DNA from 4 places in the Mangrovibacter sp. MFB070 genome. Region 4 is predicted to be linked to each of the others. Evidence: predicted binding sites of a transcription regulator. Region 4 holds the regulator's gene; each other region holds the start of a gene.

Region 1 (7,785 bases), 350 kb from region 4:
CACATCGTTGATAACCAGAGCACCAGACGTTGTGTGTGACCGCAGCTGTTTCTGGCGTTCAGCATCATGGCCAAAGTAATACACTGCCAGTGGACGCGGGCCTGCATTGATATAACGGATAGCCTCACTGACATCGGCAGCATAAGTTTTCACCGGGAGCAGTGGGCCGAAAATCTCCTCCTGCATCACCAGCATCTCTTCCGTTACATCAAGAATAATATGGGGTGCGATTTTCCTGCTCTGGTTATCGAAAGCAGGCTCATTACCCGGTGCCAGGCTAATTACCCGGGCACCTTTGCTCCGCGCATCTTCAAGCAAGTTCACAAGACGTAAGAAATGCCGTTCGTTAATGACAGAGGTGTAGTCTTCATTGCTTTGCAGTGTCGGGAAAGTTTTGCCAACAAATGCCTGTGCTGCCGCCACAAATGCTGATTCCAGCTGTTCCGGGAGCAACACATAATCCGGCGAGATACAAATTTGCCCGGCATTGAATGTTTTTATGGTTAACGTGCGTTCGGCTGCAACGACAGGGTCGGCATCAACGTCAACCACCACAGGAGACTTGCCGCCCAACTCCAGTGTGACAGGCACCAGGTTCTCTGCCGCGGCGCGCATCACATGGCGGCCAACAGCCGTGCTACCGGTAAAGACCAGGTGGTCGAAGGGCAAACGGCTGAATGCCTGCCCGGTATCCGCATCGCCCAGGACCACAGTTAACTCATTTGGCGAAAAATAACGGGGCACCAATTCTGCAAGCAGTTCCGACGTTCTGGGGGTTAGCTCAGACGGTTTCAGCATGGCGGTATTACCTGCGGCGAAAACACCGGCAAGTGGGCCAAAAGCCAGGTTAATAGGGAAATTCCACGGGCTGATTATCCCAACAACGCCTAATGGTTGCGGCTCGGTCCATGCCTGCATGCCGTCAACAGGAACCGCGGCAACCTCCGGTTGCATCCACTGCTCCAGATTTTCGGCGGAATGGGTAAGCATATTGATTGTGGTTATCAGGTCTGCCGCCATAGTCTGGTACCCACTGCGATGGCCAAAATCGTCGCTGATGGCTGTTGTCAGCCTGGCATAGTTTTCACGTATCAGGTTGGCGCTGCGCATTAACCGGTCACGTCGTACCTGGGCAGTAGCAGGCCCGTGTTGCAGATGAAACGCCTTCATGCTGCGAAGAATGGCCGACAAATCCTGGAGTTGTTGTTGAGGCGTCATATTAGTTACCTGTCCCGTCGTCTTGATTATTGATTGCGGTCAGCTTAAAGATTCTGGCGTTCAGGTGGTAACAACGCTATTTTCACAGGGGTATAAATAAATTTATGGGTGAGCTGTGTCTTTAATACGATTGCGTACATTTATGGAAGTTTACCGCCAGCACTCCATTTCTGCGGCGGCCCGCGCACTGAACCTGACACAACCTGCTGTGTCGCAACATATCAGTGGGCTGGAAGTCGCAATAGGCAGGCCGTTGTTTGAACGGCAATCTCAGGGCGTTGTCCCGACAGCAACCGCTGACGACTTAGCGGCAGATATCGGCGATAAACTCGACGCCGCAGAGTCGGCACTGGCCTCTGCCAGGGCGCGCTCTATGGATGTCTCCGGTACATTACAAATTATTGGCCACTCAGACTTTGTGGCTGAAAAGCTGGCAGACGTTCTCCTGCCATTACTCCAGAGTGGGATCCGGGTACATCTGCATACCGGAGATGGTCCGATGGTTACGCAAATGGTGTTAGAAGGGCACTGTGACCTGGGTATCACCGCACACCCGGTTACCGATACACGCTTAAAAAGCGAAGTCATTTTCACAGACAAAATTATTGCTGTCGCTTCGCCAGAGATTGCCGCCCGCCTGAACCAAAGCAACAACTTTGCTCACGACTTACTCAAGGAACCGCTTCTGGCTTACAACCTTGAGTTGTCGCTGATTAAAGAGTGGCTGGATAAAAATAAGATCCCCTGTTCAGCCCTGCTCCCTGCTGTAGTGGGAAAAGATTTACGCGGGCAACGCACTCTGCTGTGCAAAGGTTTCGGCTGGACAGCCATGCCCGGCTTTTTATGCCGCGCCGAGATTTCACAAGGGAAACTCTGCCAATTGCTGGCGCCAGTCAGTAACACAGAGATTCGCTATAGCCTGATCTGGCTACCCAGTGCATTACGCAAACCACGCCTGGCGCACGCACGGCAAACGCTGCTACAAATATTAAACGGCCACGAGTGAAATCACTCGCCGTGGCAGGCAGGTAGCCAGTACCACCAACCAATGCAGGTTTACGCAATTTGTGCCAGAAAGCCGGGCACAAATGGTATTATCACAGCAATGTACTAAACCTGCCCACAGGCACAAACTTAACCTCCGGGGACAACCAATGAACCAGGCCATTCCGCTCAAGTTTTATGACATCACAGATGAGTATTCGACAGAAACTGAACAGGCAGTCAGCGAGGCTGAACGCGACGCGCTGGCGCACTATTTCCAGTTGCTGATTACCCGTTTAATGAATAACGAAGAAATTAGCGAACAGGCTCAGGCAGACATGGCAACCGAAGCCGGTATTAATGCACAACGTATTGATGAAATTGCCAATTTCCTCAACCAATGGGGTAATGAATAACAAACTATAAAACATGCTGCACAGGCTATCCCCCCTGTGCAGTTATCCTGTTCAGGCCAAAGAGCCAGCCACAAAACCCTATTAATTCTTTATCTGGCCTGGGAAAGTACCACATAGCCAGATAACGAATTCACACACGTCCAACTCATCCGGGCTGCGTTACTTCTACTTCTGCTTGTCGCTGCATCCATGGCTGTGCAGTGCAACAGGATTTGATATTTATCAACAACCCACCGCAATTCTCTTTCTGACGCTGGACATCCTGCGCCACCATTCTTATAAATACAATTGATTATCATTTGCATTTATTCTTTTGCAAATGAACACATAGCAAAAAGATGAAATATCAATATGTTGAAAAATAACTCAGTTCTGGATCTTACCCCCTGGTTTGCCCGGGCAGGCGGGCAACCATTTGAAGACCGGAGTGCAACCATGCCCTGGCGCGGTTCTGCACCGGTCGCCAAAGAGAAAGTACATGAAAGCTGGCAACGCCTGATAAACCACCCTGCACCGCCACGTAAGCGGCTGGTTTATCAGCATATTCCTTTCTGTGCAACACACTGTACCTTCTGTGGTTTTTACCAGAACCGTTACAATGAACAGCTCTGTGCGCACTACACCGAGCGCTTATTGCAGGAAATTGAGCAGGATGCAGACAGCGCATTGTGTCAGTCGGCACCTGTTCATGGCGTTTACTTTGGAGGAGGCACACCTTCTGCACTGGCTGCGGGTGATCTGGCACGTATCATTACCACCCTGCGTGAGCGGTTACCGCTGGCACCAGATTGTGAAATTACCATTGAAGGGCGGGTACTGAATTTCGATGATAATCGAATAGACGCTTGTCTGGATGCCGGTGCAAACCGTTTTTCCATTGGGATTCAGTCTTTTAACAGTAAAATTCGCAAAAAAATGGCTCGTACTGCCAGTGGCCCGGAAGCCGTTGCCTTTATGGAAAACCTTGTTCGCCGGGATAAGGCCGCTATTGTCTGTGACTTAATGTTCGGCCTGCCCGGGCAGGATGCTGATAACTGGGGGCAAGACCTGGCTATAGCCCGGGATATCGGGCTGGATGGTGTTGACCTCTATGCGCTTAACCTGTTTGCCGATACCCCGCTGGGCAAAGCAGTTGCCAATGGGCGCACTCAGGTAGCATCACCTGCAGAGCGACGCGACCGTTACCTGCAGGGTTGTGATTTTATGCAACAGGCTGGCTGGCGCTGTATCAGCAACAGCCACTGGGCAGGCACTCCCCGGGAGCGCAATATCTACAACCTGCTGATAAAACAGGGCGCAGATTGTCTGGCATTTGGTGCCGGGGCGGGTGGCTCGGTGAACGGCTGGTCATGGATGAACCAGCGCAATCTGGATGCCTGGCATGGCATGGTTGCAGCCCACGCAAAGCCAGTCATGGTGATGATGCGCCCAATGGAAGCCAGTTACCAATGGCGGCATCAGCTCCAGGCTGCAGTAGAAACCGCACGTATCCCGCTGCCAGAACTGACGGCTCACGCCAGTGAACTGGCACCATTATTACAACAGTGGCATCTCGCCGGGCTAACGCAGGATGCCTCAACCTGCATCCGGCTCACAAACGAAGGGCGTTTTTGGGCAAGCAATATCCTGCAAGCACTACAGGCTCTCCTCCCACAGTTAAATACCCAAACAACAGCCAATGAACAACCCGCACGGAGTGGTTTATGAGTCTCAATACATTAACGCAGTTTCTGGCAACTCAGCCAGAAGGCACACTGGAGTCCATTGCCAGCCAGTACAACACATCGCTCAGGGAGGTTATCAGCCATCTTCCCGGCGCGGTTATCGTACCAGGCAGCCATTTTGATAATATCTGGTCACAAGCTGGTGAATGGGGCACCGTTACCCTGCTGGTACATACCGAAGATGTTATTCTTGAATTTTCAGGGGTTCTGCCTTCAGGATTTCACCGCCAGGGGTATTTTAACCTGCGCGGCAAACAAGGTGTTTCAGGGCATATTCGGGCTGATAATTGCCACCACATAGCCTTTATTGAACGCCGTTTTATGGGTATGGATACAGCCTCAATCCTGTTTCTCAATAGTACGGGAAACGCGATGTTCAAAATCTTTATTGGCCGGGACGAGCACAAACAGCTATTACCCGCCCAGCTCAATGCCTTTCGGGCCCTGGCCCAGGCACTGAATGCCTGAAACCTGAAAACCACATTTCTGTTGTTCAATAGTACCCGACGACACTCACTGTAGCCGGGTACTGCTCTGTTATGTAAGTCTTTTCCACCGAAGCTCCCACAGCACCACGATGCAACCAACCGCAATGAGAATAATCCAATTACTGTATTGCATATGATAATCATAATTATTATCATTCACAAAAAATAACAATACGCGCGAATATTCAGACTGGCCCTTACCCATTGGCGGGGTTACTGGAAGGAAGGCGTGAGCCGGATACTAATAAATGCTAAGGCTTACAAAACATTATGTATAAATCGCAATTTTTTCCGCACAGTTTCCGGAAAAGCATGCTGGCGACATCGCTACTCGCAGCGCTGTACCACACCTCTGTTCTGGCAGCAGACACCGGTACAGCTACAACCAACGCCACAGAGACAAAACAAGATACCGCTGAAAAAATGGTAGTAACCGCTCCCGCGCCGGCGCAAAAAGCGGGCAGCACTCATTCCGTCAGTGCTCAGGAATTGCAGAATAAAGGCGCAAATGACTTTGGCTCTGTAATGCGCTATGAACCCTTAATCAGCGCAACAGGTGCCAGTGGTGGTTCCGGTAATGGTAAAAGCGGTTTCGACCGCGGCGGCTATACTGGCTACAACATTCGGGGTCTGGAGAGTAACCGTGTTGGTATCGATGTGGACGGGATCCCCCAACCTGATGCCACCGGGCGCAGTTATGTTAGCCGCGCCGGGCTGAATACCTTTGGCATTGGCCGCGACTATATCGACCCTTACATGTACGGCAGTGTCGATATTGAATCCGGAGCAACAGCAACCGACCAGGCGAATACCTCAATTGGTGGAAATGTCTCCTTCCGGCCAAAATCCGCAGATGATTACCTGCATCCTGGCAAAGAAACCTATTTCGGTTACCAAAGTGATTATGACTCAGCAGACCGGAGCTGGCACAACGGGATAACCAGCGCCGCAGGGGATGACAACCTGCGTGGCGTGTTTGTTTACAGCCGCCGCGATGGGCAAGAAACACGCAATAACAGCGGAACACTCAGTGCTTACCCGGCTAACTGGTATTCCGATGCCATGATGGCATCGGGAATTTGGCAACCTAACGACCAGCACAAATTTACCGGTACGCTGGATTACTACCATAAAACCAATCATACCCACTACGATGCCTGGAACAGCAGTGGCAGTTCCGTGATTGGCACCGCAGCCCAGACCAGCGAAACTCGCCGTTGGGGCCTCAGCCTGAAAGATGACTGGACACCAATGAATGACTGGCTGGACAGCATGTCCACCAAAGTTTATTACCAGCACACTGAAGCCCATGACAACACTTACATGCCAGACAGTGTCACCGCCACCATGGAGACGGTAAATTCCAACTATGATACCGACACATGGGGGATCCAGAACGCGCTGGCAAAAACCATTGGCCGCCACGACCTGAGTGCCGGATTTAATGCCAGCACCACGCAAACCAAACGCCCGTTCAGCCAGAATCCGTTGCCCAGTGTTTACAGTGAGATAATGCAACCTGAAGCCGACAGCCGTAGCTACACGCTGGGCGCGTTCATGCAGGATCAAATCAACTTCACTCCAGACGGGCACCATTTTGCCATTATTCCTGGCGTGCGCGTGGTTCATCAGTCAATCAAGCCAGAAAACCTCTCCAGCCTGACCAGCAACAGCACAGTGCTGGATGAATCAGAAGTGGCTGCTTTATATGGCAAAAACTCAGACACCCAGTTACTGCCGTCACTGACATTCCAGTACGACATCACTCCGCGCCTGATGACTTACCTGCAATATAAACGAGGTGCTGAGTTCCCGAACGCCAGCCAGTTGTACGGCTCATGGAATATGGGTTCCAGCTACGCAGGCAGCCAGCAATATGCACTGGTGGGGAATACTGATTTAAAAACTGAAACCAGTAATAACTTCGAACTGGGCCTGAAAGGCGAAGTGACTGAAGGCGTCACTCTGCATACTGCCATGTTCTATAACAGCTATAAAAACTTTATCGCTTATACCCGTTACACCCGCTCAGGTAATGCAGCCAAATTCACTAATGTACCGTCCAACATCTATACCATTTACCAGGCTGAGAACCGCGATAAAGCTTATATATGGGGCGGGGAAATTAGCGCAAAAATTAACTATGGCACCTGGTTTGAGCAAGTGGATGGCCTGAGCACCACGCTGGCACTGGGTTACACCGAAGGGAAATCCAAATCCAGCTACCTGGGCGACAAATATGTAGACCTGGACAGCGTAGCGCCAATGAAAGCAGTGATTGGTGTGGCATGGGACGACCCGGCAAAACGTTACGGTACAGCCCTTACAGCCACTTTTGTGAAAGGCAAACGCGCAACGGCCACCAACCGGGAGTCTTACACCAACACCGGCTCAGCGATTACCAGCGCCAGCAGCGAATATATGCGGGTGCCGGGTTATGGCCTGCTTGACTGGACCGCGTGGTGGAAAGTGGCAGAGCACGTCAAAATCCGTGGCGGGGTCTATAACATCACAGACCGTAAATACTGGGATTACCTGAGCAGCAGAACCATTGAGGAATCAACCGCACAGGATGCTTACGACAAAGCATTAGCCGTGATGCCCGGGCGTACCTGGCAATTGGGCGTGAACGTGGATTTCTAATTCCATCACCATTATTTCAACTTTATTCGCAGGGGATCCTGCCCCCCGGTATCGCTGCCGGGGGTGTTTACTTTCACACAGAGAACAAAAATATGCCTGCATTACTGACACCCGATTTCGCTGCCATCTGGCAGGAATATCAGGCAATAAAAAGCCATGAGCCGGGGAAATACGCCCGGGATATCGCCAGTACGCTGTCTGTCAGCGAAGCTGAACTCGCCTGTGCCCGTGTGGGGCACGATGCCGTGCGCCTGTGTGGTGAAATCGCCGATATCATCGCAGCGCTGGAAACCGTTGGTGAAACAAAATGTA
Region 2 (7,785 bases), on a different contig from region 4:
ACGCGTATGGCTGGCTGGCAGAGCGCTATGGTCATTACCACTGCTCGTGCTGATATTCATCAACACCAGTGGTTTGTCAGTAACCCGTTCTGGTGGAACGTCTATGTACAAAACACCCGGGGCCATACTTTCCGTCAGGTGCAGGAAAATTTCTGGTTGTATCGCATCAGGCACGCCTCCCGGATGGTTTTGCCACTGTACTCTGAAGCCACAGGCTGTTGGGTCATCACTTAATTCCGGCGAGTAACGGCCATTCACCAGTACCACACATATGGCATCCATGGGTAATGCCAGGCCGTCACGAACATCACGCCCGGGCAGAGCTGTTTCTGGTGGCACGAATACATAACGTGACAGCGCGTCCAGTGAGGTGTATTTCCAGTTTTCCTGCTTGCGGTCTGGCAACCCTTCTCGCAATAACTGTTGCATGTGCGCCTGTGCTTCGCCGTTTTTACTGTTATCACTGGCGGCGAATAAATGGTGCCACTGTTGCAGTGGATTATTTCCCTTCGCTAAGCCAGCCATAACCCTGCTCCTCCAGTTGTTTTACCAGACTAAAATCGCCAGATTTAACAATGCGCCCCTGGTAGAGCACATGCACTTTATCTGGCTGGATGTAGTCCAGGATCCGTTGGTAATGGGTAACAATAATGAAGGCACGTTGCCCGTCACGCAGTGCATTAACACCTGCCGCGACAATTTTCAGCGCATCAATATCCAGCCCGGAGTCAGTCTCATCGAGGATACATAAACTCGGTGCAAGAACGGCCATTTGCAGAATATCGTTACGTTTTTTCTCCCCCCCGGAAAAACCGACATTTACCGGGCGAGTCAGCAAATCTTCCGGCATGCCCAGTTGCTGAATTTTTTCTTCCAGTAAATCCTGGAAATCAAAACGATCCAGCTTATCCTGCCCGCGGTATTCTCTGACAGCATTCAGCGCAGTTTGCAGGAAGAACTGGTTACTCACCCCCGGGATCTCAACCGGGTACTGAAAAGCCATAAAGACCCCTTCTCCGGCGCGATCCTCCGGTGACAGAGCTAATAAATCCTTTCCTTTAAACAGGACGCTTCCTTCAGTAACTTCATAATCCTCACGCCCGGCGAGAGTGGCTGACAAGGTACTCTTGCCCGAACCATTCGGGCCCATAATGGCATGGACTTCCCCAGGTCTGATGGACAAACTCAGCCCTTGCAGAATCGCTTTCCCTTCTGCGCTCACGTGGAGATCTTTAATTTGCAACATACTTTTTTCCTTACCCTTGAGTTTTAGCCAACGCTGTGTTCAAGGCTGATAGCCAGTAATTTTTGTGCTTCGACGGCAAACTCGAGAGGCAACTCGGAGAACACATCCTTACAAAAACCATTCACAATCATTGAGATAGCATCATCTTCGCTAATCCCTCTTTGGAGACAGTAAAACAACTGATCTTCGCCAATGCGTGATGTCGTCGCTTCGTGCTCAAGTTGTGCACTGTTATTGCGGCACTCCACATAAGGGAAGGTATGTGCGCCACAATCAGGGCCAATCAGCATGGAGTCGCATTGGGTGTAATTACGGGCGTTAGTGGCTGTAGGCATGATTTTCACCAGCCCCCGATAACTGTTCTGGCTCTGCCCGGCGGAAATACCTTTTGAAATAATGGTCGAACGGGTATTTTTCCCGATGTGGATCATTTTGGTACCGGTATCCGCCTGTTGGTGCCCGCTGGTCAGGGCCACAGAGAAAAATTCACCAATGGCATTGTCGCCTTTAAGAATGCAACTGGGGTATTTCCAGGTGATGGCCGAGCCCGTCTCTGACTGGGTCCATGACATTTTGCTGTTTTGGCCTTCGCACAATGCACGCTTGGTAACAAAATTCAGGATGCCACCGGTATTGTTGTCCCCGGGAAACCAGTTTTGTACCGTGGAATATTTCACTTCAGCGTCTTTGAGAATAATGACTTCCACCACAGCCGCATGCAGCTGGTAACTTTCGCGAACTGGCGCAGAGCAACCTTCGATATAGCTGACATAACTGCCTTCATCGGCAACCAGAATAGTTCGCTCAAATTGCCCGGTCTTTTCCGCATTAATGCGGAAATAGGTGGAGAGCTCCATTGGGCAACGCACACCTTTGGGTATATATATAAATGTGCCATCGGAAGCGACTGCCGCATTGAGTGCCGCAAAGAAGTTATCATTGGCCGGAACCACCGTTCCCAGGTACTGTTTTACCAGCTCCGGGTAGTGCGCGATGGCATCACCAAAAGAGCAGAAGATGATGCCCTGCTCTGCCAGCGTTTCACGGTAAGTGGTGGCTACAGACACCGAATCAAAAATGGCGTCAACCGCCACCGCCTGGCCTTCACGCACCGGAACACCCAACTGGTTAAACGCAGCTTCAACTTCCTCAGTCAGAAAATTCTCACCACTGGCCTGCTGAACAGCCCCCGGCTGGGAGGCACAGTTATCATCGCAGTGCCCGCAAGACGGGGCTGAGTAATAACTGAAATCCTGGTAATTCAGTTTGTCATAATGGGCTTTCAGCCAGTGCGGCTCTTCCATTTTCTGCCAGGCACGAAAGGCATTAAGGCGAAATTCCAGCATCCAGTCAGGTTCATTACGACGCGCTGAAATCGCCCTGACTACCTCTTCGCTCAGGCCTTTGCCCAGCTCATCGGTTGGCAACTGTGTAAAAAAACCTTCCTTGTAATTCAGTTTCCCTTGCCAGTAGCCTGTTGCTTGTGTGTCTCGTGCCATAATTACTCCGCTTCAACCCCAAAGCTTTCGCCACATCCACATTCATGCCGTGCTTTTGGGTTGTGAAATTTAAACACCTGATTCAGGCCTTCACGCACATAATCCACATGGGTACCATCGATAACAGGCAAGGCTGCCAGTTCAACCCAGAGTCTGGCGCTGCCATGCTCACACAGCAGGCAGTCTGGTGGTGGAGCCATTACCTCGGACAGTACATAAGCAAAACCCGCACAACCCGATACTTTGATACCAAGCCGCAACCCCTGAAGACCGGGGGTCACTTCAACTAAGTGCACTATCTGTTGCGCTGCAGCATTTGTCAGTGTTATGCCCTGCCAGTTCATCTCTGCAGGGTCGAATAAACCGGAGTCTGTTGCCATGTATCACCTCAACTTATCTTTAGCCTGTAAAGCTAATGTTAATGATACGTATTATCACTTCAACCCTGAAATGCCAGGGGTATTGCCGGGTTATCATTTTTTGGTGCTTTTTAATAAGCATAGACGCTCAAAAAACGTACTACCTGATGTCAGTCACGTTTTTTAATTGATTGATACTCAAGTTTTTTTTGCTTACAGAAAGGCATCAGTATGGGGGAAATAAAACATGTATAGGCAATACCTATTTATGCAATATTTTTTCAAAGTATTGTCAAAACAGAAAGTTAGCGTTAAATCAGGTTCTTCGTGGCAGTGGCATCGTAACGCCTGCAAGATCAGGCTAAATAAATATTCTCTGGCATAAGCTGGAAGGGTTTCAAATGCGCCTGTACTGATACCCGCAGCGCCCCAACAGGCGCATACTAGCTGGCATTTTCATCAGGCTACCTTACTTACCATATCTGCGTAGTAATCCGTCACCAGAGCGCTCTTCACTCTACTGAATCTTCCCAGTAATCCAGGTACATCCGTTCACTGAACACTACCTTAGCCCTGAATTGATCATGGATTGCTAATGATTACACCACAAGGTGATTTAGCCGTCTGATCTGGTTGAAAATCAATGGCCACTAAACTCAGGTATTTCTTCCCCCCGGACTGTTCCCCGACTTCGGCTTTTGCTATTCTTTCCGGCTGGACTACTTCCAGCCGCATTAGCGTTGCCGGTTAAGGAGTTTCCATGCCGCCTTTCAACAAACACCGCCCTTTCATTTCCCTTTCTCGTCGTCAGCGCCGTAAAAAAGTCATTGAGCTTAAAAACCTTATCTACCGTGAACGTTATCGCTGTGGCGGGATGTTCTATGATGATTGCGATATCCAACACTACAAAGATAACCCTGACTCTATTTGGGCATGGAGTGACATCTATTTCGTCGGCCGCAATCCTGCCGACCTCTGGAATGCTGAAATCATCACGACTAAGTTGATGTTTCAGAATATTGTGCACGATCGCGCATTCAATGAAGCCTGGGCGATGCTCAGTCAGCAGGAACAAGAAGAAGAGGCGCGATGTGAAACAACACCCAATATGAATAACAAAGGTAAAATCGTTAGCCATACTTTGGTGCACCGAAAAGAACGGGCCTATGCGATTTTTGGCGGGCTGACATTTTGGCAGTTTATTGAGAAGCGCGAACGGGAAATAGCGCAAGATGAACCACCGGAGGTTGGTTGTGGTTATCAGTTGCTGCCGGGGTACGCTTATGGGCATGGGCTACGGATGGTTGTTGATGCTGAGGCTCTTAGTGTGCCTGTTATTGAGGCAGCGATTGGGGATTTTTTGAAAAAGGTGAAGGACATGGCTTAGGGGACAGCGATTTATAGGTGGGATGATTTACAATGCGGGTGTTCATATGTATTAGTCGCGACTTGATCTGACACATGGCCTTTTTCAGGCAATCCGTATTCTTCCCGTGCATTATCAATGAACCATAACCCTCTACTGGCAAGCAAAAACTGCACCCGGTGAACGTTTTCACACCAGGTGCAGTTAAGTAAACAGCGGGTATTATCAGACGACTGCAGTTGTCAGGCGAGCAGTACAGCAGTGCTGTTTTTTATCGTTATAGATATCAATTTGCCAGACCTGGTGCCGCCCTCCCAGATGTACCGCCTGGCAGCGCCCTGTAACATCTCCATGAGTGACTGCTCGCAAATGGTTGGCGTTAACTTCAAGCCCCACGACTTTGTGCTCCCCTTCCGTACACAAGTACCCGGCTACTGAACCAAGGGTTTCAGCAAGCACAACGGATGCCCCACCATGCAGTAACCCAAAAGGTTGTTGGGTACGCGAATCAACGGGCATGGTTGCTTCGAGATAATCGTCCCCCAACTGCGTAAAACGAATCCCAAGGTGCCCGACCATATTACCCTCGCCCATGGTATTGAGCGTTTGCAAAGTTGTTGCTCGCAGCCAAATCATGAAAGTATCTCCAATAGAGCCTGTAGGGGATGACGCATACCGCTTCCTTCAATACGTTTTACCTGGCTACGGCATGAGTAACCTGTCGCCAGGCAACGCTGGCGTGGCAGACGTTCAATTGCCTGTTGCCAGGAAAGCGCATAGATATCGAGGGATTTTTGGTGATTTTTCTGTTCATGGCCATAAGTACCGGCCATACCACAGCAACCAACACTGACACCTTCCAGCCGGGCACCAAAATGCCTGAAAATCCCCGCCCACTGGCTGGTGGATGCAGGCAGTGCCGTCACTTCAGTGCAATGGCCAAACAGGTACCAGGCTTCTCCAGCGGGCTCACGAGCGCTGAGTTTATCCAGTGACTGAGACAACCACTCGTGCACGAGCAGCACAGAAAAATCGCCACGGGCATCGCCCAGTGTCTGGCGGTATTCATCGCGATACGACAACACAATCGCCGGATCCACACCCACCATCGGCATACCGAGCGCTGCAATGCGGTTGAGGAAGTCTGATGTCTTCTGCGCTGTCCGGGCAAAACGCTCCAGGAACCCTTTAATGTGCTGCGCTTTACCATTCGGGGAAAAAGGCAGGACAACCGGTTTGTAACCCAGTTTATCCACCAGGCTGACAAAATCCGCCACGACACGCGCATCATAATAGCTGGTGAATGGGTCCTGGACTACCAGCACCGTTTTTTCACGGGCCTCGGCTGGCAGCGCTTCAAGCTGTTCCAGTGTCATGTTGGCAGAACGATGCCCCACCAGTTGTTGTTGCAGTGTAGGGGTCGATAATAACGGCAGGTCAACCATGCCAATATGTTTTGCCGTCAGATCACGCACCCAGTTCTGGCGCAAGAAGAAGTTAAATGTCCTGGGGGCCCGAGCCATTAACGGCGCATAGCTTTCCACACTGGCAACCAGGTGATCCCGCACAGGACGCAGATAGCGGGTATGGTAAAGTTGCAGGAAGCGTGAACGAAATTCAGGGACATCAATTTTAATCGGGCATTGGGTGGAGCAGGCTTTACAGGCCAGGCACCCGGACATGGCTTCTTTCACTTCGTGTGAAAAATCGTACTCACCCTTGTGCGCATGCCAGGTGTGACGAACACGCTCCACCAAATTACGTAAACTGCTGTGCCCACCCGGCAACGCTTTTTCCAGTTTGTTCGGGTCTACGCCTCTGTCGGCCAGTAAGCGCAACCATTCACGTACCAGTGTTGCCCGCCCTTTTGGCGAATGGATCCGGTGCTGGCTGACTTTCATTGACGGGCACATCGGGCTTTTCGCGTCAAAATTGAAGCACAGTCCATTACCGTTACACTCCATCGCCCCACGCCATGACTGGCGCACTGCAACAGGGATCTGGCGGTCAAGAGTGCCACGCTTGGGTGCATCCACTTTCATCATGGGTGCATCCACACCCAACGGTGGGCAAATCTTCCCCGGGTTCAGGCGGTTGCCAGGGTCAAAAGCTGCTTTGATACGCCGCAGCTCATTGTAGAGAACATCACCAAAGAACGCCGGGCTGTACTCCGCACGGAAGCCTTTACCATGCTCCCCCCACAACAACCCGCCATATTTGGCAGTAAGCGCCACCACGTCATCAGAGATTTGCTTCATCAGCATTTCCTGTTGCGGGTCGCACATATCCAGTGCCGGGCGAACATGCAGTACCCCGGCATCCACATGGCCAAACATGCCATAACTCAAATTATGGCTATCAAGCAAGGCGCGGAACTCCACAATATAGTCAGCAAGGTGTTCTGGTGGCACGCAGGTATCTTCTGCAAATGGAATAGGTTTCGCTGCACCTTTGGCATTACCCAGCAAGCCAACCGCTTTTTTACGCATCGCGTAAATACGCTCAATACCGGGTAATTCACTGCATAATTGCCAGCCAATAACACCAGACTCCCCACGGGCAATCAGGCCATCCAGGCGTTCACACAATTCGCTGACCTGGCTTTCTATCAGAGCTTCGTCATCGCCGGCAAATTCAACAATGTTCAGGCCAAGCAGTGTTTTATCCGGCACATCCGTAATAAGCTCACTCACTGAATGCCAGATAATATCTTCACGAGCGAGGTTGAGTACCCGCGAATCGACGGTTTCAACCGACAAAGCACTGGCTTCTACCATGACAGGCGCACTGCGCAGCGCTGAATCGAAACTGTCATATTTCACATTCACCAGGCGGCGCACTTTAGGAATGGGCGTGATATCCAGTTTGGCTTCAGTGATAAACGCCAGCGTACCTTCTGAGCCGGTGAGAATGCGTGTCAGGTCGAACTGTTGCATGTCATCGCTGAATACATGGCGCAAGTCATACCCGGTGAGAAAACGGTTTAGCTTAGGAAATTTTTCGAGGATCAATTCACGCTGATTACGGCACTGATTCAGTACCGTACTGTAGATGCGCCCCGTTGCAGTTGTTTCTTCAGCCAGAGATTCGGCCAAAGCTACGGGCATTGGGCGGGTATCAAGAATATCGCCGCCCAGCAGAACAGCCCTGACACCTAACACATGATCAGAGGTTTTTCCGTAGACCAGTGAACCCTGGCCGGAAGCGTCTGTATTAATCATGCCTCCGAGCGTTGCCCGGTTACTGGTAGACAGCTCAGGCGCAAAAAAATAGCCGTAAGGTTTCAGAAACTGATTGAGTTGATCTTTAATTACC
Region 3 (7,785 bases), on a different contig from region 4:
CTAAAACAATTAATGGGCTGGTGTACAGATAAACCGTACCCTGTAGCATAGTTACCAGTGACCAGATAATCAGTGCACAGCCATAAACCAGCCGTGAACCATAGCGGTCGAGTAACCATCCGCCCGGTAACTGCATAATGACATAGGCTATACCGAATGAGGAAAAAGCCAGGCCCATTGCTTCGGGATCAAAAGCCAGGTCTTTTCCCATAATAGGGGCTACCACTGATAACGTTGCCCGGTCTGCATAATTAAATACTGTAGCGAGAAACAGAAATAACAGAATGCTGTAGCGTACTTTAGTGCGCTTTATTATTGTGCTCATTTATCGACTCCGCGGGTAAGGGCAGAATGATCTCTGTAGGGAAGAGGGCGGGTATTACCCGCCTCGGGTTATCAGGGGCGTTTGCCAAATTCACAACTGAGTTGCGTCCAGTTGCGAGCCTGCTCGCTGAGAGTGAATCCCAGGCCGTGCCGGTCGGAAATCCACATACGCCCGTCACGCAATTCAAGTTGTTCGTTGAATAATGGATTCAACCATTCGAAGTGCTCCAGCCAGGGTTCAAGTGGGTAAGCAGCAGCCAGGTGCAGGTGTACTTCCATGGCGAAGTGTGGCGCAAGTTTGCGGCCATGTTTGGCTGCCAGTTCCATGATCTTCAGGAATGGCGATATCCCGCCAACACGGGGGGCATCTGGTTGAACGAAATCACTGGCATTACCGAGGATCAGTTGTTCATGTTCACGAAAGCTGGTGAGCATTTCGCCTGTTGCGATGGGGGTATCAAGTGCGGCGGCAAGTTGTGCATGCCCTTCCACGTCCCAGGCGTCCAGCGGCTCTTCTATCCATATCAGGTTATATTGCTCCATTTCGCGGCCCATACGAATTGCTGTTTCTCTGTCCCACTGCTGGTTGGCATCAACCATTAGCGGGAAATCATCTCCCAGCGCTTCACGCACTGCACTTAAGCGACGCAGGTCTTCAGCGCAGTTGGGTTGGCCAACTTTTAACTTGATCCCACCAATTCCGTTCTCGCGTGAAATAACAACATTTTTCAGCACCTGATCCAGCGGGGTGTGCAGGAAGCCGCCGGAAGTGTTGTAACACTGCACTGAATCGCGATGGGAACCCAGCAATTTAGCCAGAGGTAAACCCGCGCGTTTGGCCTTCATATCCCACAAGGCGATATCGATAGGGGAAATTGCCTGCACAGCCATACCACTGCGGCCAACCGATGCACCTGCCCATAATAATTTGGTATAGATTTTTTCGATGTCATTAGGGTCTTCACCGAGCAGGTTATCGGCAATTTCTTTTGCATGTGCGTAAATACCCTGGCCACCGGCCCGCTTGGAGTAACTAAAACCCACACCTTCAAACCCGTCACGGCTGCGGATTTCAGCAATGATAATAGCGACTTCCGTTAACGGTTTTTGCCGGCCAGTCAGTACCTTGGCATCGCTTACTGGTGTTGCCAGCGGCAGAAATGCCAGCGACAGTTTTACCCACTCGATTTGGTCCCCGGTTTCAGCGGCGGTTTTTCCATTGGCAACTTTTGCGTAGGTCACGGATTCAGAGTTTGCACTTAAAGACATGGTTCTCTCCTGGTTAATGTAAAAATGATTGCGCTAACATTTTTATTTTTACTGAGCGTAGTTATCCAGAGAGATGGCGTAAAATTGAACATCACGTCACAAATAAAAGCGATTATTTAGTGACTTATTCAAAATGGATCACATTTTTGATCATGTGCAAAGTTTGTGAAAGATAAAATGATTGCGTTAACATTTTAATGCGGAAGGTGAGTTTGTACTGTGGTTTTTTCGGGCAGATGATGGGGGCGCTGGCAATGACCCGGGGCATGATGAATAATGTGCAGATAAATCAACAGATTTTCAGGGAATCAACGGTGAAGAGTACCAGACATCCACGCGCCCCAACGCTGGAAGATGTTGCACGCAATGCCGGGTTGTCGCCAATGACGGTGAGCAGGGCGTTGAATACCCCACAGTTGGTGCGCCCAAAAACAGTTGAGAAAGTGATGCTTGCTGTTCGTGCCACAGGTTACATTCCCAATGCTATGGCCGGTGGGCTGGCATCACGGCGCAGTAAACTGGTGGCAGTAGTGGTGCCTCAAATCAACAACAATATGTTCGTGGATACCATCCAGGCTTTGAGTGATGAGCTGGCGCGGCGGGGCTACCATATGTTGCTGTGCGTGGCAGGGTATACCGAACAAACTGAAGCCGAGCTGGTTGCGACGTTGCTTTCCCGCCGCCCAGACGGCGTGGTTCTTACCGGTATTCACCATACAACTGAACTCAAGAAAGTGATTCTTAATGCCGCTGTCCCTGTGGTGGAAATTTGGGATCTAACGCCAACACCGTTGGATATGCTGGTGGGGTTTTCCCATGAGCGAGTAGGGCAGGCAACCGCGCAATATCTGCTTCGCAAAGGGTATCGTCGCCCAGGGTTACTTTGGACGTCAGACAGCCGTGCAGCACAGCGTAAACAAGGCCTGTGTGATGTATTTGCCAGTTGTATCAGCAAGGGCCTGCCCCAGGTGGATGTCCCGCTTCCGGCCTCACTGGCGCTGGGGCGTTCCGGGTTGTCGCAATTGCTTGGAGAAGGAACCTTTGATGTCATTGTGTGCAGTTCAGACACTCTGGCACAGGGCGCAATCATGGAGGCGGAAAGCCGGGGTATGCGAGTGCCTCAGGATTTGGCCGTCATCGGGTTTGGCGACCTGGATTTTGCAGCCAGCAACCGGCCCACAATTACCACCATTAGTGTAGACCGGCGCGCTATTGGGCTGCAGGCGGCGTCTCTTCTGGCCGAGCGTATTGAACAGCAGCCTTGTAACGCACCGATTATTGATATCGGTTTTCACCTGGTTGAGCGGGAATCTGCGTGAGGAGGTCAACAGGTATCTGTTGATCGCATTAGCCGGCATGGTGTGAAAGACTTTTCCGCACGCGCCGGTGCGCCGGTGCGCTGGTGAAGGGGTAACATCGCCCGGAATTGCCGTTGTTCCGGGCGAATCAGTTAATTCGGCAAGCTAAGCTTTTACCCGCCGCAATGTGACCTGCTGGCGGGAATATTTTGGTTGCCGTTATGCTTAAAACCGGTAATTTGCCGAAACACTGAAGTTACGCGGTTCACCGTACACCACGGAACCATTCAGGTTTTCATCATAGGTTTTATCGAACAGGTTATTAATATTGGCCTGTACCGCCAGGTTTTGGGTAACCTGGTAGCGGCTGAATAAATTCACCACGGCATAACTGCCTTGCTCAGCACGCCATGTGCCGTAAGCGGTGGACACATCTTTATAGGTCCGGTCCTGCCAGTTAACACCACCGCCAACGGTCAGTTTCGGCATGGCAGGCAGGCGGTAGCGGGTAAACAGTTTCACTGAAGTGCGCGGCAGGTTAGGGTTAACGGCGTTGCCTTCGTTGTCATCGGCAACATAACGCGTTGCACCAAAGGTCATCTGCCAGTTGTCTGTCAGTGCGCCATTTAGTTCGAATTCCACACCTTTACTTACCGTACCGTTTACGCCGCGGTAAGCTGAATCTGTTGAGCCAGAAATCAACTGCCCGGTGCTTTCCGCCACGTTATCCTGTTCAATTCTGAACACCGACAGGGTGGTGGTCAGGCGGCTGTTCATCCAGTCTGATTTCAGGCCAATTTCATAGTCATTGCCGGTAACGGGCGACAAATATTTCCCGCTGCTGTCACGGTAATCTTGCGGTTGGAAAATCGAGGTATAGCTGGCGTAAGCAGACCAGTTGTCATTGATATCGAAGATAAGCCCGGCATAAGGCGTGGTATGGTTTTTCTCCATACTGTAGCTCAGAGTATCAATTCGCCAGTTGGTATAACGCGCGCCCAGGATCAGGTGTAGCGGGTCGGCCAGTGAAATACGCGTAGCGGCATACAGGGACTTCATGTGAGTGGTATCGTCCTGGGCTACAGTTTGCTGCCCCCACTGGGTTTCCGGGAAGTTTCCATCGTAATCATAAAAGCTGCCAAACTCATCCGGGAAAATATTGGCCCAGGTATTCAGGTAGCGGTTGGTTTGTTTGCTGTAGCTGCCACCAAACATCAGGTTATGCTGGCGTCCAAACAAGTCGTACGTCCCCTGAGAATAGAGATCCAGTGCATCCATTTTGCGTGTGCCGGAGTTCCAGCCGGTACCACCCACATAGTCATAGCCTGCGCCATAACTGCCATAAGGCCCAATCAACTGGCCAGTATCTTTATTGACGACAGCATCCAGGTACATCATTTTGCTGTCGAATTTAGTTTGTGAATGGGTGGCGTTCAGGGTGGCTTCCCAGGTGTCTGCAAAGCGTTGTTTTAACGTAATAAAGAACTTATTGAATTCTTTGTCGTTATACGCCCAGTCTGGCGCGGTACTGTGTGAGCGGTCATAGTGGCGTGTGCTGCCATCACTGTTCCACCATGGCAGGCCGTTCCAGGTGGGGCTGTTCACGTCAATGCGCTGGTATTCATAGCCAGCGGATAGCGAAGTCGTGTCACTCAGGTCTGCATCAATAATGCCGGAGAAAAAGGTTTTTTTGTTGTTGTAGCGGTCCAGCCATGAGTCGTTATCCTGGTAACCGGCAATCAGCCTGGCGCGCACATTACCACTTTCTGTTACCGGGCCCTGCAAATCGGCAACGTAGCGTTGTTTATTCCAACTGCCATATTCGGCGGAAAGGTTGCCGGTGAAGGTGCGGCTGGTGGCGTGTTTGCGAACCATGTTGATAGCCGCAGAAGGGTTGCCGGTGCCGGTCATCAGCCCGGTTGCGCCGCGCACCACTTCAACGCGTTCATACAGGGCGGTATCGGCCAGGGCGTCTCCCAGGTTCCACTGGGATTCAAAATAGGTGGGAATGCCATCAATCATGTAGTTATCAATTTGAAAACCACGCGAATAATACAGGCTGCGGTCTGAGTCGGTAGTGCTTTTACTAATCCCTGTGGTGTTTTCCATTACATCACCCAGGCTTTCCAGTTGCTGGTCTTCCATGCGTTGCTGGCTGATGATGCTGACAGACTGGGGAATATCTCGCTGGATCAACGTCATTTTGGTGCCAACAGAGGTGGCTGGCACGCTGTAATCCTGGCTTTGTGCCGCGGAATTACTGGTGGATGTAGTGCCTTCAACAATCACTGTGTCTTCTGTTTTGTCTGTTGTAGCCGCAAGGCCAGCCATGGGCATCAGCGCCAGAGAAATACTGGTTGCCAGGAGTGAGTAGTAGCCTTTGTGCAACAGCGGTTCCTTCCTGAATGGAAGTGCGAACATGAATATCCCCTTAGAACAATAAGTTGTTAAATTCCGCCCAAAGCTCGCCTCACCGATATATTGCGGCGGGCAGAAAATCAATTATGTAAATAATAATGAGAAGAATAACTATTAGCGGTTATGGATGTAACCACATGTGAAACTGGGTTTCAAGAAAAGTTTTTATTTACAGACAGGAGGGAGTTTTTCGCCGGAATGTTGCTGTGCTGAACGTTAAGCCTGATTCGGGTGTGCCATGGGCTTCGCTGTTGCGGGTCTGCTCCAGACCCGCATTGGGATGAATAAGCTGCTATTACTCACCTACCTGGACTGGTGAGGAAAGAAGATCCCGGAGCGATAGCAGCCCGATGATTACTGGCCAGCTAACAATAAGTGAGGCTCCTGTATTTGGTCGCCAAGCAGGAATACTGAGACGGCTTCATTCAGAACATGTGACTGGTCTTTAAGTGACTGCGCAGCAGCAGAAGCCTGCTCAACCAGTGCAGCATTCTGCTGGGTGACGGTGTCCATTTGTGCGACAGCCTGGTTGATCTGTTCAATGCCACGGCTTTGCTCGCCGGAAGAGAGCGCAATCTCGGACATCAGGGTGGTAACCTGGCTTACTGACCCAATAACGCGTTGCATGCTTTCACCGGTTTTTTTCACCAGAACGCTGCCATGAGTGATTTGTGCGGCAGATTGCTCAATCAACTCTTTAATTTCTTTTGCTGCGGTGGAAGAGCGCTGAGCAAGGTTACGAACTTCGGTTGCCACCACAGCGAAACCGCGGCCTTGTTCTCCTGCTCTGGCTGCTTCAACGGCCGCATTCAGCGCCAGTATATTGGTCTGAAAGGCAATGCTTTCGATAATACTGATGATGCTGACTATTTTCCCTGAGCTTTCTTCAATGACGTTCATTGAGCTGACAACCTCGCCCATTACCGTATTGCCTTCCGTAGCGGAAGCCTGCATTTCACTGGCAAGGTGGCTGGTTTGGGCTGTGTTATCCGAGGTTTGCTTAATCGTGGAGGTGAGCTGCTCCATACTGGCTGCTGTTTCACCTAAAGAGGCCGCCTGCTCTTCTGTGCGGGCAGATAAGTCTTCATTGCCTGCTGCAATTTCTTCAGCCGCATAACCGACCATTTGGCTGGATTCCCGTACCCGGGAAATAATACTGACCAGAGACAGGCGCATTTTTTCAAGAGAACGCATCATAGCGCCAATTTCATCATGGGCGCTTGACGTAATAGTCATGCTCAACTGGCCCCGGGCAATGTTGTCACACAACGACTTCGCCTGCTCCAAAGGAGACAGAACCCGTCGGTTAAGTAACACCATACTGGCGGCAATCAGTGCGATGAAAACCAGGGCAAAAACCGCAATAGTGACCAGGCTGCCAGTAAAGTGATGCTGTGCCTGTTGGTTGAGTTCACGTGCGTAGCTTTCATGAAATGCCAGTAGTTTATCCAGGCTTATTTCAAACTGGCGGTCAAGTGCTGGCACCTTTGTGGTAACCAGGTCTCTTACCGCCTGCGCGTCATTTTGTTTTGCTGCATCCAGCAGGGGCAGTAAAGCCTGGGTGCGGTATGTTTCCCATGCTGCGCGGTAAGCTTCGGTCAGGGCCTCTTCACCGGCATATTTGGGTGCATCCATATACTGCTTAAAGGCGTTGTCGGCTTTGCCCAGTACAACGCTTGCCTGATTGAGCGAGTTGCCAGAGCCAGCCATATCGCCTTTTGCGGCGTAATCCATGGCTTCCATGGCTTTAACGCGCATAGTCCGGCTATGGTTAATTGGGTCGATAATGGACAGCACCACGCGGATTTCTTTGTTCACTTTATCCAGCGACTCATTGCTGCCTGTCAGGGACCAGGCGGTTGTACCGCTACTGCAAAGGTAAATAATCAGAAAAACAGTGAAGGTGATAAGAGAAAAGCGTCGAACAGTCATGAGCTATTCCTTTAGTAATTAAGCACATTATGGGGTAAGAAGTGTCACTTCATAATGGTTATCGGCCAGAGAAGGGGATTTGTTAGTAGACCGGGTTGCCTTCAGGTCAATAAACCGGGGAAAATTTTGTACAGGCGGTTGCTGAAGTTTTTTAGCCTGGGAAAGGCCAGTGCGTAACCGGGTTTGTGCCAGTGAAAGTTTTTTTAACACTAATCATCTGAAATGCCCGGCCAGAGTGTGTGAAGCTCGCTACACTGGTTAACAGGGTTTAGTAAGAACTAACGGTATGAAATTTCAGTTGAATAAATTCAGGTTTTTCTTGGGGTGGTTAAAGCCACACTACTGGTTGAGTTTGCTGACTCTGTTTATCGGGGGAATTTTTCTGCACCCGGTGCTGATGCAGGTGTGGAGCACTTTGCCGGCAGATATGGAACATTTCACTGGCTGGAAAGACGCCATTTCCACTTTTGGCCTGTTAAGGCTGCCTCAGGTGGTTCTGGGTAGTGCAATTGTGCTGATGAGCATTGGGTTGTTTTTGCGGGCA
Region 4 (7,785 bases):
ACCTGGTTAAGGACCACGACGTACTGCAAATAGACTTACGCAACCACGGCCTGTCTGCACGCAGTGACACTATGACCTGGCCTGCCATGGCGCAGGATGTACTGGACACGCTGGACGAACAGCACATAGACCGGGCGATATTCATCGGCCATTCAATGGGTGGCAAAACCGCAATGGCGGTGACACAACAGGCACCGGGACGGGTTGAAAAACTGGTCGCTATTGATATTGCCCCCGTCGATTATCACGTTCGCCGCCATGATACTATTTTTGCCGCTATAGACGCCGTTAATGCAGCCGGTGTAACTACCCGGCAGGATGCAGCGGCAATCATGCGCAACATCCTCGATGAAGAAGGGGTTATTCAGTTTTTGCTGAAATCCTTTGTTAATGGCGAGTGGCGTTTTAATGTCCCGGTACTCAAAGCGCAATACAGCAATATTGTTGGATGGGAAACCGTCACACCATGGCCGCATCCGGCACTCTTTATCAGCGGCGGGCTGTCGCCTTATATTCAGGAACAGTATCGTGAAACACTGCTTGCTCAATTCCCCTGTGCCAAAGCCTGGGTCGTTGCAGGTGCAGGTCATTGGGTTCATGCAGAAAAACCAGAGGCAGTCATTCGCGCGATTCGCCGTTTTCTTAGCCCTTCGGACGAAAACTGATTAAAAAGCCGCCGACTGGCTGGCAAATGTGGCTTTCGCGTTGGCGCGTCATGTAGCCTGATGTATCATGGCGCGCTGTAATGCGCCCGAGCACGTTGCTCAAGCCACCTGTTTTCCTCACTATTCTAATCATGGCAAAAGAACAAACGGACCGTACGACATTAGATCTGTTCGCGGATGAACGCCGTCCGGGTCGCCCGAAAACAAATCCACTGTCACGTCACGAACAATTGCGTATTAACAAACGCAACCAGCTTAAACGCGATAAGGTTCGTGGGCTTAAGCGTGTGGAATTAAAACTGAATGCCGATGCGGTAGATGCGCTGAATGAGCTGGCGCAGGTGCGAAACATGAGCCGTAGCGAACTTATTGAAGAGATGCTGATGGCTCAGTTAGATAACACAAAACCAGGTCATATATAATCCACGCATTCCCGGCAGTTTTTCCTTTTCATGTAGCAGTGTGTGCACCCGGTAATGATAGCTGTTTCCGCACTGGAAGCTGTTCTGCTATCATTGCCTTATCTGTGGACAAACTCACGCCACCATAACATTAAGTTTCAAGAGGTTATTAAACTCATGGCGATCGTAGGCATTTTTTTCGGCAGCGACACCGGCAACACTGAAAACATTGCAAAAATCATTCAAAAACAGCTTGGTAAAGATGTTGCTGAAGTGCACGACATAGCCAAGAGCAGCAAAGAAGACATTGAAGCCTTCGATATTCTGCTGCTTGGTATCCCAACCTGGTATTACGGTGAAGCACAGTGTGACTGGGATGATTTTTTCCCTACACTGGAAGAAATTGATTTTACGGGTAAATTGGTAGCCCTGTTCGGTTGTGGTGATCAGGAAGATTACGCCGAATATTTTTGTGACGCACTCGGCACAATGCGCGACATCGTCGAACCACGTGGTGCGGTTATCGTCGGTCACTGGCCAACTGCCGGGTATCATTTTGAAGCGTCGAAAGGTTTGGCGGATGACGACCATTTTGTCGGCCTGGCTATCGATGAAGACCGTCAGCCTGAGCTGACAGCTGAACGTGTTGAAAAATGGGTTAAGCAAGTTTCCGAAGAAATGCAGCTCGATAGCATTATTAATGCCTGATAGTTCACCGGCGCAATTATATTGCGCCGGATTGATAGGTAAAACCGATAAAAATAATTGCTACATTTTTTTAACTTTTTCGCGTTAGCGCTGTACAATGATCCAGTTGACAGCATGTATTTTTGGTAAATTTGCCAGTGCTGTCAGATTATTATTTTTCAATTTTGCTGGAGACTTGCGGTTTTCTTTAGGGAGTGTCAAACCTATAATGAGACGCATTAACTTTAGCGTATTACGTCGTACGCCCATTCACGGGCACTTTGCAAGCAACAGGACATATTCCGCATGACTGACAACAACACCGCATTAAAGAAGGCAGGCCTGAAAGTCACGCTTCCCCGGTTAAAAATCCTGGAAGTGTTGCAGGAGCCGGACAATCACCATGTCAGCGCGGAAGATTTATACAAGCGACTGATTGACATGGGAGAGGAGATTGGTCTTGCTACCGTGTATCGCGTGCTCAACCAATTTGATGACGCCGGAATCGTTACACGCCATAACTTCGAAGGTGGTAAATCCGTTTTCGAACTCACGCAGCAGCACCATCATGACCACCTGATTTGCCTTGACTGCGGTAAAGTTATCGAGTTCAGCGATGATTCGATTGAAGCTCGCCAGCGTGAAATTGCTTCCAGCCATGGTATCCGCCTGACAAACCACAGCCTGTACCTTTATGGTCATTGTGCTGAAGGCGATTGCCGTGATGATGAAAATGCGCACGAAGGCACCAAATAATCGGGTGTACCCGTAAGCCGGTGCAATGTGACCCCAAAAAAAAGCCAGGTTTAGAACCTGGCTTTTTTTTATCTGTTTTGGCCTTATGCCGCGCCGCTTGCAGGGCACTCCTGCCCCGCAAGCAAACCCGTGTCACTCAACAATCACCACCCTGCTGGTTCGGTTGCCATCCGGGCTCACAGCACGCACCTGTACGTTACCACTGACAACCGGCCGGGCGTCATCCCGCCAAACCTGCCACTGCTCCCCGCCATCAACGGAGTATTCAACCCTGAGCCCTGGCAGGCTGACATTAGTGGCCAGTTTCCCGTCAACAATCCGGGCACCAGGTACCGGAACACGCCAGGCAATACCGGCGGCATCCAGTTTCGCCAACTCACGCTGGCCTAACACATTGGCAAACCGCTGCCAGTCTTTTGCCAAAGCAGCCGTATCGACATAGTGGGTTTCTCCGCCTTTATACTCCCGCCCGGGCTGCCAGTCCTGTTCCCAGGAAGCCTTGTGCCAGGCACGCTCCGCTACTGAAATAATACGCGGGAATAAACGGTATTCCATTTCTTCGTCAGTGCGAACAACTTCACTCCAGACTTGCGCCGACAAACCATGAGCCCCGGGCCATAACTTCGCCGAACCGGCACTGAACGCATTGCCATCACGGTCTACCGAAGTTTCTGCATTTTGCGGCAAGTTATCTGGTGCGAAGCTAAACACTTTACGTTCATCGGTAAACCGGGTTCCCCAGTAATAGCCCGGCTCCATTGGGTCTACTTCATACGGGAAGTCAAAGTAAACATAATCCGGGTTGGAAATCGTGACTTCATAGCCTTTATTGGCCCAGTCACTCACCGCATCTGAACCACCCCAGTACAGGGTATCCCAGGAGTTAATCCCGGTGCGTTTAGTTGCAAAGGCCGACGCGCCTGACGCATCTCTCAGGCCATCTTGCCAGGCCTGCATTTTCTCAATGCCATGGGCATCAACCAGTTTACTCACTTCTACCGCAAACCAGCTTGGCAAATGCGCCATATCTTCAACTGCGCCAGATGCCACCAGCGCCTGGCACACTTCGGATTTCGCCCAGGGTTTATCTTGCTGGCTCATATCCACCTGCCCTTTTCCTGCCTCCGGGCTGGCTTTATCCGTGTACCCGGCCCCCAGGTAGATATTTTTCGCTTCATCTGCGCCAAAATGCCAGGTTGCCAGCGGCAAACCGGCTTCTTTATGCATCTGGAGAATTTCACTCATTACTTTATCAACAAAGCGGCGAGATGAATCCAGGCACGGGTTCAGATAACTGGCCTTGTCATAGAACTGAACCGTCGTGGTACGCGATGTATCGGTCGGGTCGAGCAAACGGTATTCATTCGCTGCATCAGGCTTACCCTCTTTCATCAGCCTGTCATAACGTGCTTCCATTGACACTACAGCAGCCCGGGCATGCGCTGGCATATCAATTTCCGGAATCACCTCAATATGGCGGGCTTTAGCGTATTTGAGTATTTCAATGTAATCCGCCCGAGTAAAATAACCGCTGCCATTATTGTTACTGTCCGGGCCTGATCCTAATTGTGGTAACAAACACTGTCTTTCAGTTAAATCATGGCAACGCTTCCCGCCCACTTCAGTCAGTTCCGGCAAGCCGGGGATTTCAATACGCCAGCCCTCATCATCGCTCAGATGAAAGTGGAATTTATTCAGCTTATAAGCTGCCATTTGATCAAGCGCGCGTAAAATAGCAGCTTTAGAGTGGAAATTACGCCCAACATCAATGAACATGCCGCGGTAATCAAAGCGCGGTGCATCACTGGCATCCAGAGTTGCAATCGTTTTCGCACCACTTACCGGCACCAGCGATAAAATTGACTGTAATCCATAAAAGACCCCAGTTTGATCAAACCCGGTGACCACCGCTTCACCTTCTTTAATAGTAAGCCGGTAGGCACCGCTACGGGCATCGTCGCCAGTAAAGGTTTTCGGTGCAATCGATGTGCGCACCGGGTAACCACTGCCGGTTTTGATACCCAACTGCTTAAAGCGCGCCTCAATCACCTCAGCAGATGGCCGCAACAAAACAGCCAGGTCGAGTGCCACGCCATTACTCAGAACAGCATCTTTCTTATGCACTTTAATCTGTTTGGGGGTTGGAATAATGGCACCACGCAGAGACTGTGCAGCAAGCCGTGATACATCACTGTTTTTTTCAAAACGGGTATCAGCCGTCATTAAAATGTTGTTGTCATCCGGTGTGCGTTTCCAGTTGTCACCAATTGGTGCCACGAACTGAGTTAAATCCTCGGTATCGGTACTGGCGATAACCTGAGGTTGTGCGCCGGGAGCGGTGACATACCAACGCGGGATGACATCGGTCATAAATAACTGCCAGTATTCATTCACAATGGGAATATCAACAGATTGCCCGGCGGCAAAACCAGTAAATTTCTCTGTTGGTTCAAGCTTATGCAGGTCGCCAGTAACATGTGTGATAGTGAATGCCGGGTTATCCGTACGCAGGATCTGGCGAATGCTGGGGAAATATATGGCCCAGTCATGTGATGTCACGGCCCGGTGACTGTGGTTGGTCAGTGTAATAACCGCTTTGTTGCAGGATGCCCAGTCAGCCCCCAGCGCAGCGCAATCCACACCATTTAATGCCGCATGGTTGTCCAGAACCTGGTATTTGACGCCAAACTCACTTAATTGCCCGACCGTTTTCTGGTCGGCACCCGCCTGGCCTGACAGCATTCCGAATACCAGAGCAGCCAGGGCAGATTTATTTAAACGTTTCATTTTTCATCCTCTGAGTTGCGCCTGCTGGCTTCGCGAATCCCCAGCAGTGCCAAAAATTACCCGACGGAAACCTGAACAGCCTCAGGTTGCTTTAGAAAACAGTGAAAGGGGCAATCACCATAAATTTCACATCCCGCTCATCCTGGAAAATATTGCCGTACCCGCCGCCATAGCTCGGGATATCAGAGTGGTTGTCGTATTGGGTGAAATGAAGTTTGAACAGCGTACCTTGTGCCCGCCCGCTCTGAATGGTATATGCAGCATCCAGGCTATAAGCAGACTCTTTCAGGCGATAACCAGCATCGTAGTAGCCATCTGTTGTGGGTAAGCTGGAAGGTTTGGCATCCCAGGCATAAACATAAGACGCCCCAATGGACCAGCCGGGTAAATTCCAGTTCACCAGGTCGTACATTGCCCCAACAAATACTGCCTTCTCGCCATTGGCGTTAAAATCGGAGCGGTTATCCCACCAAATATCAAGGCGACCGTTGGAGGAAGCATAGGTTGGTGTCATACGTTGCAGGAAATAGCCCTGCTGCCCTTCCGCTTTGACCCAGGTGCCTTCCAGGCGCAAATCTACCTTGCCCACCTGGTAGCCAAAAGTTAATGCCTGCAACCATGCCATGCCGTCATAAATATCATTGACGCCACCGCCGGAAACCTTGTCGCGCGTACCATAGAATTGATAGCTGGTGGATAGCGGGCTGCCAGCCACATCAAATTTGTAACTGGTTTTACCGAAGTACTGGTCAACATACCCCTGGGCCTGGCCGAAAGCCGCTTCGAGCACCAAATTATTTTTGAAATCAAATTTCGCGCCAACGGAGTGAAGGTAGTCAACACGGGTTCGCCGGTCATTCTGGTAGAATTTATCCATCTCGATATGCCATGGCGATTTATACTCATTGCTCCACATATATGAGAAGCTGAGTGCCCCGGCATCTGCGAAATCGAATTGAGCCCCAGCCTCTGCACCCTGATAAGTACCCGGCATAAAGCTCCAGTGTGGAGCAAGCAAGGTTTGCCCGGTTGGCTGGAGATACCCGGCGCGCGCCCACACCGGCCCGTGTTTAAACTTTGCTGCCGCTTTATACAGGCTGATGCCGCTCTTATCGCCCCGCCAGTCTTCCTGGTAAGCTTTATTGCTTGATGAAAAAGCGATTTCATTGGGGTGCCCACTTTCATGGGACTCCGCCATTTCAATTGCGGTAAAAACCGCAAGATCCAGGCCAAACATATCGGCAAAATAACCAGACTGAAAATCAAGGTTTGCGTTCCACGTTGCGTGTGACAGATTGGTTTTATACTCGTCTGCCACAACATCTTTGCGGTCACGCTCTCGTTGCCAGTAATAAATCCCTCCAGCCAGGGTGGAGTCATCGATAAACCCCGCAGCATGGGCAGTGAAACTCCCTCCCCAACCAGAAAAAGCCGTAGCGCAGGCGATTGCCAGCGCCACTGTACTGCGTTTGCCCACAGACTTACGCATAGTTATTCCTCTTTGACGTAAAAACCCGAAAACGGGAAAAATAAAATGACTAATCAACAGGGTGCGGTACTCAGGCACTGCTTCAGGTTATTTTTCGCGATGCGAATTATCAATGCGATTTACACAAAAAATCATGTAATTATGACCACGAGCACATATTTAATTATATTTTGTTACAATAGGAAAAGAGCACAACAGTGCTCAATTTACGACCGGGTTTATTTTAAATATAGATATAAAACAATGTATTAATAAAAATACAAAAAGAAAAAACCTGAAGAGAAACACGAGCTGAATCGAAGAAAGCAAATTTTCATGCGCTTTGATGATGGTAGTTATTTTCTTTCGAAAATTTACTAAATACAGCCAGAAAAAGGAAAACAATCGGGCGGGTTAATTGAGGTTTTTTACCGAGTCGCGAATGACCAATTCACCGGGTAAACTCACACAAGTTTTATCGGTATGCGGGGAGATACCTAACAAACGTTCAACAGCCAGTTTGACCATGTCAACCAGGGGGATCTTAATGGTGGTAAGCGCCGGAGAAACAAAACCGCCAATGCGCGAATCATCAAACCCGGCAACTGAAATATCGCCAGGTACCGCAATTCCCGCCTCTTGCAGCGCTTTCATAGCACCTAATGCCATATCATCATTACCCGCGAGGATCATGCTGAAGGGTATTGCCTGCTCAATCAGTTGCCGGGCAGCGGCATAACCACTTTCCATACTCCAGTCACCGGGCACTGCCAGTGCAGGAACAGGAGTAAGACCTTGTGCAGATAACTCATCTAAATACGCCTGATAACGCATGTTATTGGTAGGAGACCCATTTCTGCCGCTTATCCAGGCGATGTTGCGGTGCCCCATATCCAGAATGAATGCCATCATCATTCGGGCACACTGATAGTGCAGAACGCTGATAGCACACTCTGGGTGGCGTGCTAATGTGCGGTTGAGAACAATAACAGGAACCGGGCTGGTATCAATAATCGCATCC

The links. The regulator Fur, encoded in region 4, represses iron uptake genes when iron is present. The targets are predictions, from matches to a motif close to ATAATAATGAGAACNACTATCAA.
Region 1: the regulator Fur is predicted to act here: its motif matches at 4,964-4,986, upstream of DT73_RS14570 (TonB-dependent receptor domain-containing protein).
Region 2: the regulator Fur is predicted to act here: its motif matches at 3,161-3,183, upstream of sufA (Fe-S cluster assembly scaffold SufA).
Region 3: the regulator Fur is predicted to act here: its motif matches at 5,402-5,424, upstream of fhuE (ferric-rhodotorulic acid/ferric-coprogen receptor FhuE).

Annotation. Positions count from the first base shown of each region.
Region 1 is NZ_JJMI01000025.1:505,359-513,143, forward strand. Features, by position in the region: gene DT73_RS14545 (coniferyl aldehyde dehydrogenase) at 1-1,245, opposite strand, end outside; gene DT73_RS14550 (LysR family transcriptional regulator) at 1,334-2,224, shown strand; gene DT73_RS14555 (DUF2543 family protein) at 2,373-2,618, shown strand; gene hutW (heme anaerobic degradation radical SAM methyltransferase ChuW/HutW) at 2,973-4,325, shown strand; gene hutX (heme utilization cystosolic carrier protein HutX) at 4,322-4,810, shown strand; gene DT73_RS14570 (TonB-dependent receptor domain-containing protein) at 5,101-7,473, shown strand; gene DT73_RS14575 (hemin-degrading factor) at 7,566-7,785, shown strand, end outside.
Region 2 is NZ_JJMI01000022.1:509,571-517,355, reverse strand. Features, by position in the region: gene sufD (Fe-S cluster assembly protein SufD) at 1-525, opposite strand, end outside; gene sufC (Fe-S cluster assembly ATPase SufC) at 500-1,246, opposite strand; gene sufB (Fe-S cluster assembly protein SufB) at 1,270-2,745, opposite strand; gene sufA (Fe-S cluster assembly scaffold SufA) at 2,748-3,125, opposite strand; gene DT73_RS11670 (hypothetical protein) at 3,865-4,491, shown strand; gene menI (1,4-dihydroxy-2-naphthoyl-CoA hydrolase) at 4,696-5,106, opposite strand; gene DT73_RS11660 (FAD-binding and (Fe-S)-binding domain-containing protein) at 5,103-7,785, opposite strand, start outside.
Region 3 is NZ_JJMI01000022.1:259,886-267,670, forward strand. Features, by position in the region: gene DT73_RS10485 (MFS transporter) at 1-325, opposite strand, end outside; gene DT73_RS10490 (L-talarate/galactarate dehydratase) at 397-1,593, opposite strand; gene DT73_RS10495 (LacI family DNA-binding transcriptional regulator) at 1,908-2,912, shown strand; gene fhuE (ferric-rhodotorulic acid/ferric-coprogen receptor FhuE) at 3,117-5,312, opposite strand; gene DT73_RS10505 (methyl-accepting chemotaxis protein) at 5,664-7,241, opposite strand; gene DT73_RS10510 (hypothetical protein) at 7,269-7,451, opposite strand; gene kch (voltage-gated potassium channel protein) at 7,528-7,785, shown strand, end outside.
Region 4 is NZ_JJMI01000025.1:150,973-158,757, forward strand. Features, by position in the region: gene ybfF (esterase) at 1-665, shown strand, start outside; gene ybfE (LexA regulated protein) at 797-1,087, shown strand; gene fldA (flavodoxin FldA) at 1,244-1,774, shown strand; gene fur (ferric iron uptake transcriptional regulator) at 2,060-2,509, shown strand; gene DT73_RS12905 (beta-N-acetylhexosaminidase) at 2,642-5,296, opposite strand; gene DT73_RS12910 (OprD family outer membrane porin) at 5,388-6,785, opposite strand; gene DT73_RS12915 (LacI family DNA-binding transcriptional regulator) at 7,179-7,785, opposite strand, start outside.